2 linked regions of the Ketobacter sp. MCCC 1A13808 genome follow. The main gene of each other region encodes a partner of the protein of the gene in region 2 in a complex. Links are inferred from orthologs where the notes say so. Each region holds a gene or a part of one and is shown on either strand. Other genes may lie near its edges.

Region 1 (10,505 bases), on a different replicon or contig from region 2:
TAGCCCGGCTGTGAAAGGTTAAGCCAAAGAGGATTAGCGGATGAATCTGAATATTGCCTCTGGCGGAACTGTTAGTGTGTCAGAAGTGGCGTTTGCTAAAGAATTTAACGAGCCTCTGGTTCACCAAGTGGTAACCGCTTTTATGGCGGCTGGTCGTCAGGGTTCCAAAGCTCAAAAATCGAGAGCAGATGTAAGCGGTGGCGGTAAAAAGCCATGGCGTCAAAAAGGTACAGGGCGCGCCCGTGCGGGAACGATCCGAAGCCCCATTTGGCGTAGTGGTGGTGTTACGTTTGCAGCATCGCCGCGTGATTATAGTCAAAAAGTGAATCGCAAGATGTATCGCGGTGCTATGCGCTGCATATTGTCTGAGTTGGTGCGCCAGGAACGTTTGGTGGTGGTTGAGGGTTTCGATCTTGAGCAACCAAAAACGAAACTGATGGCAGCCAAGCTAAAAGAGTTAAGCGCAGAGCGAGCTTTGATTGTGGCGGCTGAAGTGAGTGAGAATGTTTATCTTGCTTCGCGTAACTTGCCGAAAGTTGAGGTTTGTGATGTGCATGCAGTGGACCCTGTTAGCCTGATAGCTCATGACAAAGTGATCATCACAGTAGATGCGCTTAAGAAGATCGAGGAGCAGCTGGCATGAACCAGGAACGACTTTTTAAGGTTTTGAGAGCACCTCATATTTCTGAGAAAGCTACTCTGGTTGCCGATCAAAGTAACCAGTTCGTATTTAAGGTTGCTACTGATGCCACCAAGGCTGAAGTTAAAGCTGCTGTAGAGAAAATGTGGGACGTTAAAGTTAAGTCTGTGCAAACTTTGCTTGTTAAAGGCAAGGCGAAGCGATTCGGTCGCGGCATGGGGAAACGGTCCGATTGGAAGAAAGCCTATGTGTCTCTGCAAGATGGCTTTGATATCGACTTTCTCGGCGCAGAGTGATTAAGGAGTAGAGATCATGGCATTGGTTAAAGCTAAACCTACATCACCCGGTCGCCGCTTTGTTGTAAAAGTTGTTAATCCGGATTTGCATAAGGGTGCGCCGCACGGCCCGTTATTGGATACGAACTCCAAAAAAGGTGGACGTAACAACACCGGGCGAATCACGACCCGACACAAGGGTGGCGGCCACAAGCAGCACTACCGAATTGTCGACTTTAAACGTGACAAAGACGGTATTCCTGGCACAGTTGAGCGTTTGGAGTATGATCCTAACCGGTCTGCCCACATTGCGCTTATCAAGTTTGCAGATGGCGAACGGCGTTACATTATCGCACCTAAGGGCCTGGCTGTTGACGCTCAGGTGTTAAGTGGGCAGGACGCGCCAATTAAAGTTGGCAACTGTTTGCCGATGCGCAATATACCAGTCGGTAGCGTGGTTCACTGCATCGAGTTGAAACCCGGTAAGGGTGCTCAGATGGTCAGAAGTGCAGGTGGTTCTGCTCAGTTGCTTGCTCGTGATGGCGCTTATGTGACATTACGGCTTCGCTCCGGCGAAATGCGCAAGGTGTTGGCGGATTGCAAAGCCACGATTGGCGAGGTAGGCAATTCAGAGCATAGCTTGGCATCGCTTGGAAAGGCCGGTGCAAAAAGATGGCGCGGTGTTCGTCCAACGGTTCGAGGCGTAGCCATGAACCCGGTTGATCACCCGCACGGTGGTGGTGAAGGTCGTACATCAGGTGGTCGCCATCCGGTAACGCCTTGGGGTGTGTCCACTAAAGGTCACAAAACACGTAAGAATAAGCGCACGAATAAGTTGATTGTTCGTCGTCGCGGTTCGAAATCGTAATACGGATAAGAGGTATTTATTGTGCCACGTTCATTGAAGAAAGGTCCGTTCATCGACGAACATCTTTTGAAGAAAGTGGAAGAAGCTGCAGAAGCTAATTCGCGCAAGCCGATAAAGACATGGTCGCGTCGATCAATGATTCTTCCAGACATGGTGGGCCTCACTATTGCGGTTCACAATGGTCGCCAACATGTTCCAGTTATCGTATCTGAGCACATGGTTGGTCATAAATTAGGTGAATTTGCAGCTACCCGTACTTATCGGGGACACGTTGCAGATAAAAAGGCTAAACGCTAAGGGGTGCAGTGATGGAAACAGCAGCTAGATTACGCAGCGCATTGATTTCTGCACAGAAAATGCGGTTAGTCGCCGATCAGGTTCGTGGTCAGAAGGTTGACCAGGCTTTGAATATACTGGCATTTAGCCCGAAGAAAGCAGCACACCTGGTAAAAAAGGTTTTGGAATCTGCGATTGCTAACGCTGAGCATAACGATGGCGCGGACGTTGACGAATTAAGGGTTTCAGAGATTTTTGTTGACGAAGCCATGACGATGAAGCGCATTCGTCCTCGTGCTAAAGGGCGCGCTGATCGTATCATGAAGAGAACTTGCCATATCACGGTCAAGGTATCTGACAACTAGGAGACAGACCAGATGGGTCAGAAAGTTCATCCGACCGGGATACGTTTGGGAATCGTTAAAAAGCATACTTCAACATGGTATGCCTCTCCCAAGCAGTACTCAGGTTATTTGCTAACAGACTTAAAAGTACGTGAGTATCTTTTCGATAAGCTGAAATCAGCTTCCGTAAGTCGAATCGAGATCGAGCGTCCTGCTGAGAACGCGCGTATTACTATCAAAACGGCTCGGCCTGGCATAGTGATCGGTAAAAAAGGCGAAGACGTAGAAAAGCTGCGTCGTGAATTGTCTCAGATGATGGGCGTGCCTGTGCATGTCAATATCGAGGAAGTTCGTAAGCCCGAACTGGATGCTCGTCTGGTTTCAGAAAGTATTGCCTCGCAGCTTGAGCGTCGAGTTATGTTTCGGCGAGCCATGAAGCGAGCGGTGCAGAATGCAATTCGCTTAGGCGCTAAAGGAATTAAAGTCCAGGTATCTGGGCGATTGGGTGGAGCGGAGATCGCGCGAACTGAATGGTATCGTGAAGGTCGAGTGCCTCTTCATACACTACGTGCAGACATCGATTATGCTACTTCGCGTGCGGAAACCACTTACGGCACCATTGGTGTGAAAGTGTGGATCTTCAAAGGCGAGATTCTAGATGGTGATCTGGACCAACCTGAAGAGCAAAAAGCAAGCGCACCAAAACGTACACGTGCTAGCTAAGGGTCAAGAAGATGTTACAGCCTAAACGCACCAAATTTAGAAAGCAGCATAAAGGCCGCAACCGTGGCCTGGCTCAGGCCGGTAATAAGGTTTCATTTGGAACCATCGGTTTGAAAGCTGTGAGTCGAGGACGACTGACTGCCAGACAAATTGAAGCCGCGCGACGTGCAATGACTCGTCATGTAAAGCGGGGCGGTAAGATCTGGATTCGGGTCTTTCCTGACAAGCCGATTACAGAGAAGCCTCTTGAGGTTCGTCAAGGTAAAGGTAAAGGTAATGTTGAGTACTGGGTAGCGGAGATCCGCCCCGGAAAGATGTTGTATGAGATGGAAGGCGTTGATGAAGCAATTGCTCGTGAAGCTTTCCAGTTGGCAGCTGCTAAGTTGCCTATTCAGACAACTGTGGTAACGCGGACGGTGATGTGATGAGCGCTAGTGATTTAAGGCAAAAATCGGAATCTGAGCTCAATGAGCATTTGCTGGGTTTGTTGCGCGAGCAGTTCGAGAATCGCATGAAACTGGCTACTGGCCAGCTGGGACAACCCCATATAATCAAGCAAACTCGTCGCGATATAGCTCGCACTAAAACGATTTTGGCAGAAAAGAAGCAGGGTAATTGAGAATGACAGAAGCTACTGCGAAAACTAAGCGTACTCATACCGGCAAGGTAGTGAGTAACAAAGGTGACAAATCCGTCACTGTAATGGTAGAGCGCAAAGTTAAACACCCTGTTTATGGAAAGTTTGTGCGCCGTTCTACCAAGTTTCATGCTCACGATGAAGCTAACGAGTGTAATGCGGGGGATACAGTCACTATTGAAGAGTGTCGTCCGTTGTCGAAAACCAAGTGCTGGCGCTTGGTGAGCATTGTTGAGAGAGCAAAGATTTAGTCTTTGAAAGCTCTTGGAATTTAATTTTGGAGACTGGCAATGATTCAGACCCAAACTGTACTACAGGTTGCTGATAACAGCGGTGCTCGCCGGGTGCAATGTATTAAAGTGCTTGGTGGTTCTCATCGTCGCTATGCGCGAATCGGTGACGTAATTAAAGTTTCGGTTAAGGAAGCGATTCCTCGAGGCAAAGTTAAGAAAGGCGATGTAATGAACGCTGTTGTAGTTCGCACTTGCCAAGGTGTTCGGCGTCAGGACGGCTCTCTGATCCGTTTCGATGAGAATGCCGCGGTATTGTTGAATGCGAATCGACAGCCCATCGGTACACGTATCTTCGGGCCTGTAACTCGTGAGCTTCGCGGTGATCAGTTTATGAAGATTATTTCTTTAGCCCCCGAAGTGTTATAAGGCTGAGGTAATCAATATGTTAAAGATCAAACGCAATGACGAAGTAGTTATCATCGCTGGCCGTGATAAGGGTAAGCGGGGCAAGGTTCTTAAAGTGTTGGAAGGTAAGTTGCTCATTAGCGGTATTAATATCGTTAAGAAGCACCAAAAGCCGAACCCACAAAAAGGCGCTGCTGGTGGCATAGTTGAAAAAGAGGCCCCTATACAGGTTTCAAACGTTGCCATATTCAACCCACAGACCCAAAAAGCGGATCGTGTTGGATTTAAATTCCTTGAGGATGGCAAGAAGGTTCGTTGTTTTAAATCAACGAACGAAGTCATTGAGGAGCAGGCGTAAGCCTGAAGGTTACGGGTTATAGCAATGAGCAGATTGAAAGAAGTCTACAAGAACGAGATCGTATCAAAGCTGCAAGAGCAGTTTTCATACAAGAGCGTAATGGAAGTTCCTAAAATCACTAAAATCACACTGAACATGGGTGTGGGTGAAGCCGCAGCAGATAAAAAAGCGATTGATGGTGCTGTTGCTGATATGGCGCTTATTAGCGGCCAAAAGCCGCTCGTTACTAACGCTAGAAAGTCAGTAGCGGGTTTTAAAATCCGTGAGGGCTGGCCGATCGGCGCGAAGGTCACGCTTCGTGGTGAGCGTATGTACGAATTCCTGGATCGTCTGGTTTCGATGGCTATCCCGCGTATCCGTGATTTTCGGGGCTTAAATCCTAAGTCATTCGATGGCCGTGGCAATTACAGCATGGGGATCAAAGAGCAAATCGTATTCCCTGAAATCGAGTATGACAAGATCGACAAGATTCGCGGTATGGATATCACCATCACTACCACAGCGAAGTCTAATGAAGAAGGCAGAGCGTTGCTCGAAGCCTTTCAGTTCCCGCTAAAGAAATAGGTGAAATAGAATGGCAAAGGTTTCAATGATCGAGCGTGAAAAAAAGCGCCAAATCACGGTAGCAAAATTCGCCAAGAAGCGTGCGGAGCTGAAAGCGATCATAAATGATCCGAATAGCAGCGAAGAAGAGCGCTGGGAAGCACAGCTGAAATTGCAAAAGCAACCTAGAAATGCATCTCCAGCGCGTTTGCGTAATCGTTGTGGTATTACAGGCCGTCCACACGGCTTTTATCGCAAGTTTGGTTTAGCACGTAACAAGTTGCGTGAAGCTGCGATGCGCGGAGATGTTCCCGGCCTGGTTAAGTCCAGCTGGTAATTACGGTTTACGGAGCATTAAATCATGAGTATGCAAGATCCTTTATCGGATATGTTGACACGAATTCGCAACGGGCAAATGGCTAAGAAGGCCACTGTTGCCATGCCTTCTTCGAAAACCAAAATTGCGGTCGCGAAAGTACTGCAAGACGAAGGTTATATCGCAGGTTACTCCGTTGAAGGCGATAAGATTCCAGAGTTAACAGTAGAGCTGAAGTACTTTGAAGGCAAAGCTGTTATTGAAGAAATAAAACGCGTAAGCCGGCCAGGACTGCGCATTTATAAGTCAAACGACTCTATACCTAAGGTGATGGGTGGGCTGGGTGTAGCCATTGTATCCACCGATAGGGGCGTTATGACTGATCGAGCTGCTCGCGCTGCCGGCGTCGGTGGTGAAGTGCTTTGTTACGTATCTTAATAGGTGGTCAGCGATGTCACGTGTAGCTAAAAGCCCTATTGAAATTCCTTCTGGCGTGAATTTTAGCCAGAGCGGTCAGGAATTGACGGTTAAGGGTTCTAAGGGCGAATTGAAACTGAACGTCCACCCGCTGGTCCTAGTGGAAGTGGAAGGTAGTGTAGTACAGGTCAAGCCGCATGCAGAAAGCCAGGAAGCATGGGCGATGGCAGGTACATTCCGATCTCTGGTTAACAACATGGTCACGGGTGTTAATTCGGGTTTTGAGAGAAAATTAGAGCTGATTGGTGTAGGTTACCGGGCTCAAGCCAAAGGCAATGTTCTGAGTTTGACGCTGGGTTTTTCGCACCCTGTCGAATATCAACTGCCTGAAGGTGTCACAGCGGAAACACCGACTCAAACTGAAGTGGTGTTGAAGAGCGCGAACAAGCAGTTGCTTGGTCAGGTCGCAGCAAACGTGCGGGCCTTTCGCCCACCTGAGCCGTATAAAGGTAAAGGTGTTCGCTATTCTGATGAACAAGTTCTTCGCAAAGAAGCGAAGAAGAAATAATTGGTGAGATGACAGTAGCCATGAATGACAAAAAATTTGCGCGTTTGCGCCGGGCGAAACGCACCAGAATGAAGATTCGCGAGTTGAATCAGACCCGTTTGACGGTAAATCGGACTGGCAAACATATTTACGCTCAGGTGATTTCCACTGACGGCAGTAATGTGATCGTTAGTGCGTCAACCAACGAGAAAGGTTTTCAGGGAGCGACCAGCAACCGTGATGCAGCAGCAGCCATTGGTTCGTTGATAGCTGAACGCGCCAAAGAAAAGGGCGTTACCAAAGTAGCGTTTGATCGATCCGGGTTTAAATATCACGGTCGGGTTCAAGCATTGGCAGATGCAGCGCGTGAAGGCGGCCTTGAGTTTTAAAGGGTATTGAAATGGCAAAAGTTGAAGATAAAAACGAAGGTTTCCAGGAAAAATTAGTCCAGGTAAACCGCGTTGCTAAAGTGGTCAAGGGCGGACGGATATTCGGTTTCACCGCGTTGACCGTAGTTGGCGATGGCAACGGCAAAGTGGGCTTTGGAAGTGGTAAGGCTCGCGAAGTACCGGTTGCGATCCAAAAGGCTCTTGAAGCGGCCCGGCGTAACATGGTCTCGGTCGAGCTGAATGGCACGACCCTGCAACATCAGATCAAGGCGCAACATGGGTCCTCAAAGGTCTATCTTCAGCCAGCATCCGATGGTACCGGCATTATTGCCGGAGGCGCAATGCGTGCGGTTTTAGAGGTTGCAGGTGTTCAAAACGTTCTGGCGAAGTGCTACGGCTCAACTAATCCAATGAACGTGGTACGTGCAACCGTTAAAGGTTTGGCCTCTATGAAGTCTCCTGAAGACGTGGCAGCCAAGCGTGGGAAGAGCGTAGAAGAAATTCTGGGATAAGAACCATGAGCAAGAACACCATCAAAGTAACACAGACTAAAAGCTCAATCGGCCGTGTCGAAAGCCATAAAGCAAGCCTTCGAGGTTTGGGTCTTCGGCGCATAGGGCATACTGTTGAAGTGGAAGATACAGCTTCGGTTCGCGGTATGGTCAATAAGGTGTATTACATGGTTCGTGTTGAGGGTGAATGACATGAGATTAAATAGCTTGAGTCCGGCAACTGGTTCCAAACCAAGTGCAAAGCGACGCGGCCGCGGTATCGGTAGTGGGCTGGGTAAAACAGGTGGACGTGGTGTGAAAGGTCAGACTTCTCGCTCCGGTGGCACTGTTAAGCCAGGTTTCGAAGGTGGTCAGATGCCAATTCAGCGTCGTTTGCCGAAGTTTGGCTTTACCTCGCAAAAAGCATTGATTACTCAAGAAGTGCGTTTGTCCGAGTTGGCAAAAGTTGAAAGCGATGTGGTTGATTTGGGAGCTCTTCAAGCTGCAGGGATTATCCGACGTAGTACCAAGTTCGCCAAGGTCGTACTATCCGGTGAGATAAACAAAGCGGTTACCTTAAAGGGAATTCCAGCAACTAAAGGCGCAAAAGCTGCGATTGAAGCTGCTGGTGGAAAAGTAGAGGAATAGAATGGCAACCAAGCCCCAGCAAACCGGCATGCCGAACGCAAATTCTGCGGGAATGGGAGAACTTTGGGCTCGTCTCAAGTTTTTGTTCTTCGCAATTTTGATTTATCGCATTGGGGCGCACATTCCTGTACCTGGTATCGACCCGGTACAGTTGCAGAACCTGTTCAATCAGCAACAAGACACGATTCTTAGCCTGTTTAACATGTTCTCAGGTGGTGCTTTAGAGCGTATGTCTATTCTGGCATTGGGGATAATGCCTTATATATCAGCCTCTATAATCATGCAGTTGCTTACTGCGGTCAGTCCTCAGTTGGAGCAACTGAAGAAAGAAGGAGAGGCGGGCCGACGCAAGATTTCACAATATACCCGATATGGCACTCTGGGTTTGGCGACCTTGCAGTCTCTGGGTATGGCCATGGCACTGCAGAGTCAAGGAGTTACCTTGACCGTTGGTTTCAGTTGGCTCTTCCCTGCTGTCGTTGCGTTGACAACAGGCACGATGTTTTTGATGTGGGTCGGTGAGCAAGTCACGGAGCGCGGGATTGGTAATGGTATTTCGATGATCATCTTCGCGGGTATTGTTGCGGGCCTTCCGCAAGCCATTGGTCAGGCTTTGGAGGCTACCCGTCAGGGAGAGCTGAATATCGCCGTGTTACTGGTATTGGCTGTTGTTGCTGTGGTGGTAGTTTTCTTTGTAGTGTTTATGGAGCGGGCGCAAAGGCGGATAACGATTAACTACGCCCGTCGCCAGCAAGGCAAAAAGATGTTTGCTGCGCAGCAGTCTCATCTGCCAATGAAAATCAATATGGCCGGTGTTATTCCACCGATATTTGCAACGAGTATTTTACTTTTCCCTGCAAGTATCGGTCAGTGGTTCGGTGAGAACGAAAATATGGCGTGGTTGCAAGAAGTCTCTTTGGCACTGAGCCCGGGCCAGCCGCTGTATTTATTGCTTTTCGCTTTGCTTATTGTGTTTTTCTGTTACTTCTATACGGCGATTATGTTTAATCCCAAGGACGTAGCGGATAACTTGAAAAAATCTGGCGCTTTTGTACCTGGGATTCGTCCCGGAGAGCAAACCGCCAAATACATCGACGGGGTGTTAGGTCGTTTGACATTGGTCGGCGCGTTGTACATCACGCTGGTGTGTCTGTTACCACAGGGCTTACAAGCGTTTGGTAATGTCCCGTTCTATTTAGGCGGTACGTCGCTACTGATCGTTGTCGTTGTGGTTATGGACTTTATGGCGCAGGTACAAAGTCACCTGATGTCCAAGCAATACGAGTCCTTGATGAAGAAAGCAAACCTGAAAGGCTACGGCGGAACCGGCCTAGTTCGATAAGGTTTACCCTAAGCTTATTTGGAGTTTGACATGAAAGTTCAGGCATCAGTAAAGAAGATTTGCCGTAACTGCAAGATAGTACGTCGCAAAGGCGCTGTACGCGTGATATGCAGTTCTGAGCCCCGCCATAAGCAGCGCCAGGGCTAAATTTAAACCTCGCGAAAAAGACAAAGATCTAAATAGTTGATTTTTGTGCGCTGTAAAGATATTCTTTGCGCCCTTTCGCGGCTGATAAACAGTATTTGAAGCTCGAGTAAATGGAGTAAGTTGAATGGCCCGTATAGCAGGCGTCAATATTCCTGATAACAAGCATGCGGTTATCTCGTTAACCTACATATTTGGTGTTGGGAACACAAAGGCAAAAGCTATTTGTGAATCGGTTGGTATTAATCCAGCTATGAAGATCAGAGAGTTGACGGATGAGCAGCTTGACGCTGTGCGTAATGAAGTTGCTAAGCATCCAACTGAAGGCGATTTGCGTCGAGAAGTATCTATGAACATTAAGCGTCTCATGGATCTTGGCTGCTATCGCGGGCTGCGACATCGTCGCAGTTTGCCAGTTCGTGGTCAGCGCACAAAAACAAATGCGCGTACCCGCAAAGGTCCACGCAAGGCAATTCGTAAGTAATAGCGCAACGTTCAGGAATTAATTGAGATGGCTAAGGCGAAAGCGACAGCGCGTACGCGTAAGAAAGTTAAAAAGTCAGTTGTTGATGGAGTGGCTCATATCCACGCTTCATTTAACAATACTATCATCACACTGTCCGACCGGCAGGGCAACGCTTTGTCCTGGGCGACAGCAGGTGGTTGTGGCTTCCGTGGTTCACGAAAGAGTACACCCTTCGCAGCACAGGTAGCAGCTGAGAAAGCTGGTCTTGCAGCCCAGGAATATGGTTTGAAGAATCTGGAAGTGATGGTAAAGGGTCCAGGACCAGGCCGTGAATCAGCGGTCCGCGCATTGCACTCGTGTGGATATAAAATTAACAGCATAACTGACGTGACGCCGATACCCCATAATGGGTGTCGTCCGCCGAAGAAACGTCGAGTTTAACG
Region 2 (10,399 bases):
TATTTGATGCTGCCGCCGATCAGCGTCTCCCTCAATTACCGCCGCGACGACATGGACTCGTTTCATCAATCAGGACCGGTAATCGGCATTGATTTTTACATAATCGTAGGACAGGTCCGTAGTCCAGATTGTTGCCTGCGCATCACCACGGCTGAGTCCGACCCGGATGGTGATTTCTTCTTTCTGCATTTCGGCAGAGCCCGCCGCTTCGGTATAACTTGCCGCAACCCCGCCCTGCTCAGCAATCAACACATGATTGAGATAAACCGACACGCCCTCCACCGCCAGATCCGGTATCGGAGCTCGCCCGACTGCCGCCAGGATTCGCCCCCAGTTCGGGTCACAAGCAAACAACGCAGTTTTGATCAGTGGAGAATGGGCAATGGTATAGGCGACTTCCCGGGCTTCGTCTGCCGAGCGGGCCTGCTCAACCTGAACCGCAACAAATTTAGTGGCACCTTCACCGTCACGGATGATGGCATGCGCTAACTGCAGAAAGACCGACTGTAATGCCGTGCTGAACGCTTCCAGATCATCTACAGCGGATTCGGATATGGTTACTCCGGATTGGCCAGTCGCGACCAGCAGGCAGCTATCGTTGGTGGAAGTGTCACTGTCGACCGTAATGGAGTTGAATGAAGCCTGCGTTGCCTGGGATGCCAAAAGTTGCAACAAGTCGGGTGCCACGGCCGCATCGGTCGCGACATAACCCAGCATGGTTGCCATATTCGGCTTGATCATGCCGGCACCTTTTGAGATACCGGTTATGGTCACCACTTTGCCCTGCAGATTGAGCTGTACGGAAGCGCCTTTTGCCCGGGTATCCGTGGTCATGATGCCAACCGCCGCATCAGCCCAACCGGACTCCGACAGCCTGTTGATGGCATCGGGTATGCCCGCAACCACGCGGTCCACAGGCAAGGGCTCACCAATGACGCCAGTGGAAAAAGGGAAAATGTGATTCACCGGAACGGAAACCTGCTCCGCTAAATGCTGGCATACCGATTCGGCGTTGGCCATTCCCTGCGTGCCGGTTCCTGCATTGGCATAGCCCGTGTTGGTGATCAGAAACACGTTTTGCTGCGCGGCGCCACCCAGTGACATTAAATTACGTTTGCAAACAGTAACCGGTGCTGCACAAAACGCATTGAGTGTGAACGTACCCGCGATGGTACTGCCTGCCAAGGCTTCCATCATCACTAGATCCCGTCGGTCCGGCTTTTTAATTCCAGCTTTGGTAGCGCCCAGGCGAAAGCCTTTTACCGGGTGCATTTCGGGAAACGTGTCTGCTCCGACCGCCATGATTGTTCTCCTGATGTGAATTGAAAAAGGGGCTGATACAGCCCCTTAATATTATTTTGAAAAGCCGGCTTGGTGCTTATTCTAACTGGCCGTGACAGTGTTTGTATTTCTTGCCAGAGCCACAGGGACAAGGCTCATTACGCCCTACTTTACGATCCTGGCGCTGAAACGGCGTATGGGAGGGATCAGCAACCTCTGGCGGTTCTTCCGTTGCCGAGGCGTCCGCATGCTGTAGCTTTATGTCACGTTCAGCAGCAGCGCGCCGTTGTCGCTCCAATTCTTCCACTTCTTCCTGACGCCGCAGTTCCACCGTGGTGAGGATACGTATCACCTCCAGCTTAACGTTCTCCAGAAACATCTGAAATAGCTCAAACGCTTCCCGCTTATACTCCTGTTTCGGATTCTTTTGTGCATAACCGCGCAGATGAATGCCCTGACGCAGGTGATCCATATTGGATAAGTGTTCTTTCCACAATCGATCCAGGGTCGCCAACATCACATGTTTTTCAAGCTGACGCATGACATGGGCTTCATCACCCAGATTGGCTTCTTTGGTCGCGTACGCCTGCTCCAGAATGTCGATAATTTTCTGGCGCAGGCTTTCTTCGTGTAGCGTCTTGTCTTCGTCAAGCCAACTTTGGATGGGCATTGGAACCCGGAAATCAGATTCCAGTGCTTTTTCCAGCTCAGCCACTTCCCACTGTTCTTCCATGCTCTGAGGCGGTATGTATCCACTGATAAAATCGTTGACGACATCCACCCGAATGGCTTTGATGTTTTCAGATAAATCCTCTGCATGCAGAATATCATTACGCTGTTCGTACACAACTCGGCGCTGATCGTTGGCAACATCGTCGTATTCAAGCAGCGATTTACGAATATCAAAATTGCGCCCTTCCACTTTCTTCTGCGCATTCTCGATAGATTTTGTCACCCAACGGTGCTCTATTGCTTCGCCTTTTTCCATTCCCAATGATTGCATCAGGCCTTTGACTTTGTCCGACGCGAAAATGCGCATCAGATTATCTTCCAGCGACAGGAAGAAGCGGGTGGACCCCGGGTCGCCCTGCCGACCGGAACGGCCGCGCAACTGGTTATCTATTCGGCGGGATTCATGACGCTCCGTGCCAATTATATGCAACCCCCCCGCGTCTTTTACTGCCTGGTTACGATCCTTCCAGGCCTGCTTGGCGGCCGCAATGTCCTGCTCGGTGGGAGACGCCATCGCGTCCACTTCTACCTGCCAGTTACCGCCCAGAACAATATCCGTTCCACGTCCGGCCATATTGGTTGCAATCGTAATCGACCCGGCACGACCTGCTTGCGAAATAATTTCGGCTTCCTGAGCATGAAATTTCGCGTTCAAAACCTTGTGGGGGATTTTTTGCTTGGTCAGAACCTTCGACAAATACTCAGAACTCTCAATTGACGCGGTACCCACCAGCACTGGTCGATTCTCCTCGACAACGCCTTTGATATCTTCAATGATCGCGTCGTATTTTTCTTCAACGCTCATATAGATCAAATCGTTCTCGTCCTTTCGCACCATGGGTTTATTGGTGGGAATAACGATCACATCCAAACCATAGATTTGGTGAAATTCAAATGCTTCGGTATCAGCAGTACCGGTCATACCCGATAGCTTGTTATACAAACGGAAGTAATTCTGGAAAGTGGTTGAAGCCAGCGTTTGATTTTCCGATTGAATATTCACGCCTTCTTTTGCTTCTACGGCCTGGTGGATACCATCAGACCAGCGGCGCCCCGCCATTGTGCGCCCAGTGTGTTCGTCCACAATGACGATCTGGTTATTCTGAACGATATAATCAACATCACGTTGAAACAAACTGTGTGCTTTTAATGCCGCGTGTACATGATGCAGTAGATTCAAATTATTGGGGGCATATAAACTTTCCCCGTCGTTCAATAAGTTGTATTCAATCAGCAAATCTTCTACATATTGATGGCCTTCTTCTGTCAGTTCTACCTGACGGTTTTTTTCATCAATAGTAAAATGCCCCGACGGGCCTTCTTCCGGATTGCCGTCCGGGTTCTCTTCATACCCGCGTTGCAGCTTAGGTATTAATACATTGATCTTCTTATAGAGCTCCGAGCTGTCTTCACTGGGCCCGGAGATGATCAATGGCGTACGTGCCTCATCTATGAGTATGGAGTCGACTTCGTCTACTACAGCGAACGCCAGTGGCCCCTGAGCCCGGTCCTCCAGGGTGAAGGCCATGTTGTCACGCAGGTAATCAAATCCAAATTCATTATTGGTACCGTAGGTAATATCACATGCGTAGGCTGCTCGCTTCGATTCTGAATCCTGCTGGGATAAGATCACCCCGACCGATAAGCCCAGAAACTCATACAACGGCCGCATCCAATCCGCATCCCGCTGAGCCAAATAATCGTTGACCGTTACAACGTGAACGCTGGTTTCAGGTAGCGCATTCAAATAAACAGCCAGGGTCGCAGTCAGGGTTTTACCCTCACCGGTGCGCATTTCAGCGATCTTGCCTTCGTGCAGCGTGATGCCCCCGATCATTTGACAATCAAAGTGACGCATCCCCATGACACGGCTACTCGCCTCTCTAACCGTGGCAAAGGCTTCAGGTAACAAAGCATCCAGGGTTTCGCCCTGCTCCAGACGGGCACGAAATTCCGTTGTTTTAGCCTTCAACTGCTCGTCGGAGAGGGTTTTTATCTCCTCCTCCAGGGCTGAGATCTCAACAACCAGTTTTCCCATGCGCTTGAGCTCACGCTCATTCTTGCTACCAAAAATCTTGCGAAACAGTGGTCGTAACATAGGTTTTCACTTCTTTGAACGGAGGCTTTGTTCCCTAACCTTACGGGTTGGGTCTAACCTAAACCAGCAGACCCAGCACTTTACAGGGAATAAAATTTAAGGCAGCAATTCTAACGTTATTTTCCCTGCAGGATAAAGCGTTTACATGGGGGAATAATGAAAAGGCGCACGTATTAGGTGCGCCTTCTTGACTATTTTAGCGGATTCGGGAGTATTTATGTGCGCTTCCGCAGCACGTAACGGGAGGGGTCAACCGCTTTGCCGTTTTTACGCACTTCAAAGTGCACATGAGGGCCTGTGGAACGGCCAGTGCTACCCATTTTTGCCAAAACCTGACCCTGCTTCACAATATCGCCAACTTGCACTTCAATTTCTTTTGCATGGGCGTAACGCGTGGCATAACCACCGCCGTGGCTGACTTCAACCATCAGGCCGTATCCGTATCTTTCACCCGCCCAGGTCACCACCCCACCACCGACGGAGACGATATCAGATCCATCTTTGCCAGCGAAATCCACGCCGGAATGCCAGGCTACCCGCCCGGTAAAAGGATCATTCCGACGCCCGAAACGTGATGACAACCAGCCCCAGGTAATAGGTCTGCCGGCAAGGGCGACTTCTTTTTGAATCTTGCGGTTTTCAAGCAAACTTTCCAGCACTTCCAGCTGACGTTCACGGGTTTCTACATCCGATGCCAATTGGTCCAGATCCTTCAGAAAGCTGGGCCGTTCCACTTCAATTCCCATTTCACCTTCTTCAGGCCCCCCGACTGCGGGGACCTCGGAAAACTCGAACTCCCCGCCCTTCAGGTTGGCGACATCAACCAAGCGCTCGCCCAGGGCATCCAGGCGCATCAGGCGCGCCTGCAGTTCAGCCATGCGCACCGTCATTGCTGATACATGACCTTCTGCCGATTGCTGTGCTTGTTTGATGCTTTCTGCGTTATTGGCGATATCCTGCTTCAACAAGATCGTCAAATCACCATCGGATGCAACAACATTCCCTTTCAGGAAGTAACCTGCTGCCACACCACCAGCGGCAGTGACAGCCAGTAAAAGGACCACTGCCAGCATCAACACAGCCGCAGGGAAACGAACGGGGCGAGAGTGACCCGTCTTCTGATCAAAAAGAATTACATTCATTACTACGTCTCTAGAGTTCAATGGCCTTTTGCTTCACAATTAGAAGAAATCAAAAGCCCTACTACTCAACTCTCTGAGCATTTTGTGATTTCTTATGGCAATGGATCAAACCATAAAAAATATAAGGGAAATCATGCGCCACAACAAGGACGTGATGTCACTTGCTGAAAACGCCGTCCAACTTCTTGAGCTGAATCACATTTTTAAACAATTACTACCCAGCAAGCTGGCTAATTTTTGTCAAATCCGCAGTTACCGCAACGGAGCGATGGTTTTAGAGACCAGCACTGGTTCCGCAGCAACGCAACTCCGGTTTATGCAACCTCAGCTACTCACAAAACTCAAAAAGAGCACTAAATTCAGCGCCGTGCAAACTATCGACATCAAAATTGCTGAGCAACCTATAAAGATGGATCGCAGTTATACCCGTACCGCAAAACCTGTATCAGCCGGAAACAGACAGGCTCTCAAGGATGCGGCGGCGGAGATAAAAGACGACGCTCTGGCGATGTCGATGATCAGGCTCGCTGACACTCTAGAGAAATATGGCAAAGATTAAGAAAATTGCCATTAAATCCGACTAAATTGTCGGATTTAATGGCAGAAAGGGGGGATTGTGTAACGGTTTTTTGACTACTCTGCTGCCAACACAGGATTGGTGTAGGAAATTGGCGCAGTTTTGGCGTCATCGAAGGTGACCATTTCCCAGGCATCTTCTTGTACCAATAACTCTCTCAAAAGCTGATTATTCAGGGCGTGTCCGGACTTATAACCCTGAAACTCGCCAATCAGGCTTTTGCCTAACAAATACAGGTCGCCAATTGCATCCAATACTTTGTGTTTTACGAACTCGTCGTCGTACCGAAGACCGTCTTCGTTCAGAATCCGGTAATCGTCTACCACGATTGCGTTTTCGACACTGCCACCAAGCGCTAGATTACGCTCACGCAGGTACTCAATATCGCGCATAAAACCAAAGGTACGGGCCCGGCTGACCTCACGCACAAACGATGTGCTGGAAAAATCCAGTGAAATTGTCTGACTACGCGCTTTAATCACAGGGTGATCGAAGTCGATCTCAAAACCCACTTTAAACCCGTTAAAAGGCAGGAATGTCGCTGACTTATCTCCGTCCGTCACAGTCACGCGGCGCTTGATGCGGATGAATTTCTTCAACGCACCTTGCTCTTCAATACCTGCGGATTGCAACAGAAACACGAAGGGACCGGCACTGCCATCCATGATCGGGACTTCAGAAGCACTCAAATCAACGTAAGCATTGTCGATACCAAGACCTGCAAACGCCGACATCAAATGCTCAACAGTGGACACTCGAACGTCCCCGTTCTCCAATGTAGTTGATAACGTAGTATCTCCTACATTAAGGGTGTCCGCGTGGATGGTTACCACGGGATCCAGGTCGGTTCGACAGAATACAATGCCTGTGTTTACCGGCGCAGGCCGCAAAGTGAGGTACACTTTATCGCCTGTATGCAGACCGATACCGGTTGCACGGATTGTATTTTTTAATGTGCGTTGTCTAATCATCTCATTCCACACAATTTAAGGTTTAAAATTCGGGGCACAAAGCGGAAATTTGGCGTAATACTAGCAGCATTCGTCAAGATCACCAAATAAATCACCGCAAACCGTATGTTTTTTGACCAAATTAATCGGCCTGGCGTCTCAAAAACGTTGGAATATCAAGATATTCCCGGTTCACATCCGTCTCCATTACTGGACGCCTGCGTGATTCGGACTGGGGTTGAGGCTGATGTCGCCGCACCCTTTCCACCGCTGGCTTATCAAAACGTCCATAGTCTGAGACCGCTTCCTGAGCAGACCGTTTAGTCACAGATTCAACTGAACGAACCGGCGTGGTTTGCTCACCCACCGCGCCGAGCCCCGTCGCCACCACAGTGACGCGAAGATCATCGCCCATGCTGGGATCAATTACTGTGCCCACAACAACGGTCGCATTGTCTGAAGCGAACTCTTCGACCGTGTCGCCTACTTCAGAGAACTCACCCAGCGACAAACTTTCGCCCGCAGTGATATTCACTAGAATACCGCGCGCACCTTCCAGGTTCACATCTTCCAGCAACGGACTGCGGATCGCTTTCTCTGCAGCTTCACGGGCACGACTTTCACCACTTGCGAAGCCGGTTCCCATCATCGCCATGCCCATCTCAGACATAACGGTGCGAACGTCTGCAAAGTCGACGTTGATCATACCGGGGCGGATAATCAGATCGGCTATCCCCTGCACCGCACCCAATAACACATCATTCGCCGCTTTAAATGCGTCGAGCAAACTGGTTTTGGGACCAAGTACTGCCAGCAGTTTTTCATTCGGAATCGTAATCAATGAATCCACGTTGTCGGACAGCTCTTTCATGCCCTCCAACGCAATTTGCATACGCTTACGACCTTCGAAAGGAAAGGGCTTAGTGACGACCGCGACGGTAAGAATGCCCATCTCTTTCGCTATTTCAGCCACGATAGGCGCACCACCTGTGCCTGTTCCGCCACCCATGCCTGCGGTAATAAAAACCATGTCAGCGCCTTCCAGCACTTCACGGATGCGTTCTCGATCTTCAAGAGCGGCATCCCGGCCTACATGAGGGTTCGCACCCGCACCCAAACCCTTAGTGACTGCCCCACCGAGTTGCAGCAGGGTTTTGGAGTTCATATTTTTCAACGCCTGGGCATCCGTGTTAGCGCAGATGAAATCCACACCGTCCACCTGATTTGAAAGCATGTGTTCAACGGCATTACCACCACCGCCTCCGACACCGACGACTTTTATTACTGCGTTCTGAGGTACGTTGTCAACGAGTTCAAACATATCTATCTCCCCTTTCCTTCCTTCGCTATGGTTTCTCTTGGTTGAGAACTGATTAAATAGTTATTTGTAACCTGTCAAAAATTGCCTTTTATCCAGGTTTTCATTTTCGATACAAAGCTTTCTTCTATGATCTGAGGTGTTGGGTGTTGTGCGATTCCCGCCTCTACTTGTTTTTGTCCATATTTCAGTAAACCGACTCCGGTGGCATATATTGGGTTTTTCACCATTTCAGTTAAACCCTGAATACTGTGAGGTGAAGCCAATCGCACCGGCATGTGGAAAATTTCTTCTGCCAACTCTACCGCACCTTCCATTTTCGATGAGCCTCCGGTAAGTACAATACCCGCCGCTATCAGATCTTCGTAACCTGAGCGACGAAGTTCCGCCTGCACCAGAGAAAACAATTCGTCGTAACGAGGCTCTACTACTTCGGCCAACGCCTGCCTGGAAAGTTCACGAGAAGGTCGATCACCAACACTTGCCACCCGAATTGTTTCCTGCGGGCCAGCCAACTGAGTCAAACAGCACGCGTACTTGATTTTAATCTCGTTGGCATGCTCTGTTGGCGTTCGCAACGCCATGGCGATGTCGTTTGTTACCTGATCGCCTGCTATTGGTATAACCGCTGTATGACGAATTGAGCCTTCAGTGAAAACCGCTATATCGGTTGTACCGCCACCGATATCCACCATACATACACCTAATTCTTTTTCATCGTCTGTCAGCACTGCATAGGCTGACGCCAGCTGCTCCAGAATAATATCTTCTACTTCTAATCCGCATCGGCGCACACAACGTTCAATATTCTGTGCTGCATTCACGGCACAGGTGACCAAATGAACTTTTGACTCCAGGCGCACACCGGACATGCCCATCGGCTCTTTGATGCCCTCCTGGGAATCAATGATGTATTCCTGCGGCAAAATATGCAGCACTTTCTGATCTGCCGGGATGGGCACAGCCTGAGCGGCATCAATGACCCGCTCCAGATCTGCCCGGTTCACCTCGCGATCTTTGATAGCGACGATCCCGTGACTGTTAAGGCTACGAATATGGCTACCGGCAATGCCTACATAGACCGAATGGATCTGACACCCGGCCATCAGCTCTGCTTCTTCGATCGCTCGTTGGATCGATTGCACTGTGGACTCAATATCGACCACCACGCCCTTTTTCAGACCACGTGAAGGGCATGATCCGATGCCGATAATTTCGATATGACCATCGCCTTTCAACTGGCCCACAATGGTAACTACTTTTGTGGTGCCTATATCGAGCCCTACTATCATCCGGCTACCCATATTACTCACAACTCCACTGGACCGTTCTTGTGTACTCACCGGATGGGAGTCCCCCAATCCGAACATATTACGCAGCGTCTGTGTCACCATCGTTCTTCTTCCACTTGATTGCCAGCCCGTTTTCGTAGCGCAAATCAACTTTTGAAAGCTGTTGCTTCTGTTGGTCGGTGAAAAGTGTGTACAGCTGAACAAAACGTTTTAATTTTTCCAAGCTGTTTTGTTCATCGACTACCAGAACCAATCCATTGTTAAGTTGCGCTTTCCAAGAGACCCTGTCTTCCAATTCAAGCTTTTTCACAGACAGCCCGATCTCACTTAAAATTTTCTGCATTTTTGTGAATCGTTCTGCAATAACGGGCGCTTGTTCTTGTCTGCCTATAAAAGTAGGCAAGTTTGGATCAGGCTGCACGTGTTCTGCAGAAAATATTTCACCTTTTTGACTTAAAAATTCATTACCACCCCAATTCGCTACCGGAATGCGTTCATGAAGCAATACAACCAACGTATCCGGCCATTCTTTTTTTGCATCGGCATAATCAATCCAGGCTAAAGATTCCGCTGTGCTTTTCACTTTTTCTAAATTAACAGTGAAGAAATTGTCCGCAACATAGGGAGCTAACGCGGCTTTTAACCTGTCCTGATCAACGTGGTGAAGATCGCCCACCACGTTAATTTGCTGAATCGGATTTTGCTCCAACCAATTATGCAATGATTGCCGCACCACCAAACCTGCCGCAATCAAAACCAGTAATAATACAATCAACAACAGACGAATCCGCCCCAACCCGGGCACTTGCGCAGCAGACTGCTGATTGCGCTGAGCTGATTTCACTGTTGCCTGGTTCTGTCCTTTCACTTATTCGCCCTTTTGTCCTAATACAATGGCTTCCACCAATGCGGCAAAATCCAAACCTTTCGCCTTTGCCGCCATGGGTACCAGGCTGTGGTCGGTCATACCCGGCACGGTATTCACCTCCAGCAACCAGAAATCCCCGTT

What was found.
Region 1: the proteins of secA (region 2) and secY are in contact, whole or in part, in a crystal structure (PDB 3DIN), measured with the Thermotoga maritima proteins. The link is inferred for Ketobacter sp. MCCC 1A13808 from one-to-one orthologs. Residues at the interface, in WP_004082002.1 of Thermotoga maritima: Glu261, Ala262, Arg263, Lys300, Ala301, Arg302, Thr303, Ile304, Ile305, Leu323, Tyr324, Asp325, Pro326, Val329, Ser330, Tyr333, Ile336, Lys340, Phe345, Val349, Glu363, Phe364, Tyr374, Ser375, Gly376, Gly377, Glu393, Ile395, Thr482, Ser483; in WP_004081795.1 of Thermotoga maritima: Glu108, Gly109, Glu110, Glu111, Ala236, Glu237, Arg238, Arg239, Ile240, Thr241, Ile242, Gln243, Tyr244, Ala245, Arg246, Arg247, Val248, Thr249, Gly250, Arg251, Arg252, Val253, Tyr254, Gly256, Ala257, Ser258, Thr259, Tyr260, Leu261, Pro262.

What each region holds. Positions count from the first base shown.
Region 1 is NZ_VRKW01000019.1:1,365-11,869, forward strand. What follows is about bases 7,446-10,281. They hold secY (preprotein translocase subunit SecY), read left to right. Parts: upstream 7,446-8,111; coding sequence 8,112-9,452; downstream 9,453-10,281. Other genes in these bases: rpsE (30S ribosomal protein S5), read left to right, coding at 7,446-7,483; rpmD (50S ribosomal protein L30), read left to right, coding at 7,489-7,674; rplO (50S ribosomal protein L15), read left to right, coding at 7,676-8,110; rpmJ (50S ribosomal protein L36), read left to right, coding at 9,483-9,599; rpsM (30S ribosomal protein S13), read left to right, coding at 9,724-10,080. Also shown: rplC (50S ribosomal protein L3), read left to right, coding at 1-22; rplD (50S ribosomal protein L4), read left to right, coding at 41-643; rplW (50S ribosomal protein L23), read left to right, coding at 640-936; rplB (50S ribosomal protein L2), read left to right, coding at 953-1,783; rpsS (30S ribosomal protein S19), read left to right, coding at 1,805-2,080; rplV (50S ribosomal protein L22), read left to right, coding at 2,092-2,424; rpsC (30S ribosomal protein S3), read left to right, coding at 2,437-3,126; rplP (50S ribosomal protein L16), read left to right, coding at 3,138-3,551; rpmC (50S ribosomal protein L29), read left to right, coding at 3,551-3,745; rpsQ (30S ribosomal protein S17), read left to right, coding at 3,748-4,014; rplN (50S ribosomal protein L14), read left to right, coding at 4,054-4,422; rplX (50S ribosomal protein L24), read left to right, coding at 4,439-4,759; rplE (50S ribosomal protein L5), read left to right, coding at 4,784-5,323; rpsN (30S ribosomal protein S14), read left to right, coding at 5,334-5,639; rpsH (30S ribosomal protein S8), read left to right, coding at 5,664-6,056; rplF (50S ribosomal protein L6), read left to right, coding at 6,070-6,603; and 3 more genes. UniProt on the Escherichia coli protein: The central subunit of the protein translocation channel SecYEG. Consists of two halves formed by TMs 1-5 and 6-10.
Region 2 is NZ_VRKW01000001.1:806,703-817,101, forward strand. What follows is about bases 1,179-4,493. They hold secA (preprotein translocase subunit SecA), read right to left. Parts: upstream 4,112-4,493; coding sequence 1,379-4,111; downstream 1,179-1,378. Other genes in these bases: argJ (bifunctional glutamate N-acetyltransferase/amino-acid acetyltransferase ArgJ), read right to left, coding at 1,179-1,302; FT643_RS03470 (M23 family metallopeptidase), read right to left, coding at 4,327-4,493. Outside these bases: FT643_RS03455 (Nudix family hydrolase), read right to left, coding at 1-66; more of argJ, read right to left, coding at 70-1,178; more of FT643_RS03470, read right to left, coding at 4,494-5,253; FT643_RS03475 (DUF721 domain-containing protein), read left to right, coding at 5,348-5,812; lpxC (UDP-3-O-acyl-N-acetylglucosamine deacetylase), read right to left, coding at 5,887-6,801; cell division protein FtsZ, read right to left, coding at 6,923-8,101; cell division protein FtsA, read right to left, coding at 8,176-9,402; FT643_RS03495 (cell division protein FtsQ/DivIB), read right to left, coding at 9,470-10,258; FT643_RS03500 (D-alanine--D-alanine ligase), read right to left, coding at 10,259-10,399. UniProt on the Escherichia coli protein: Required for protein export, interacts with the SecYEG preprotein conducting channel.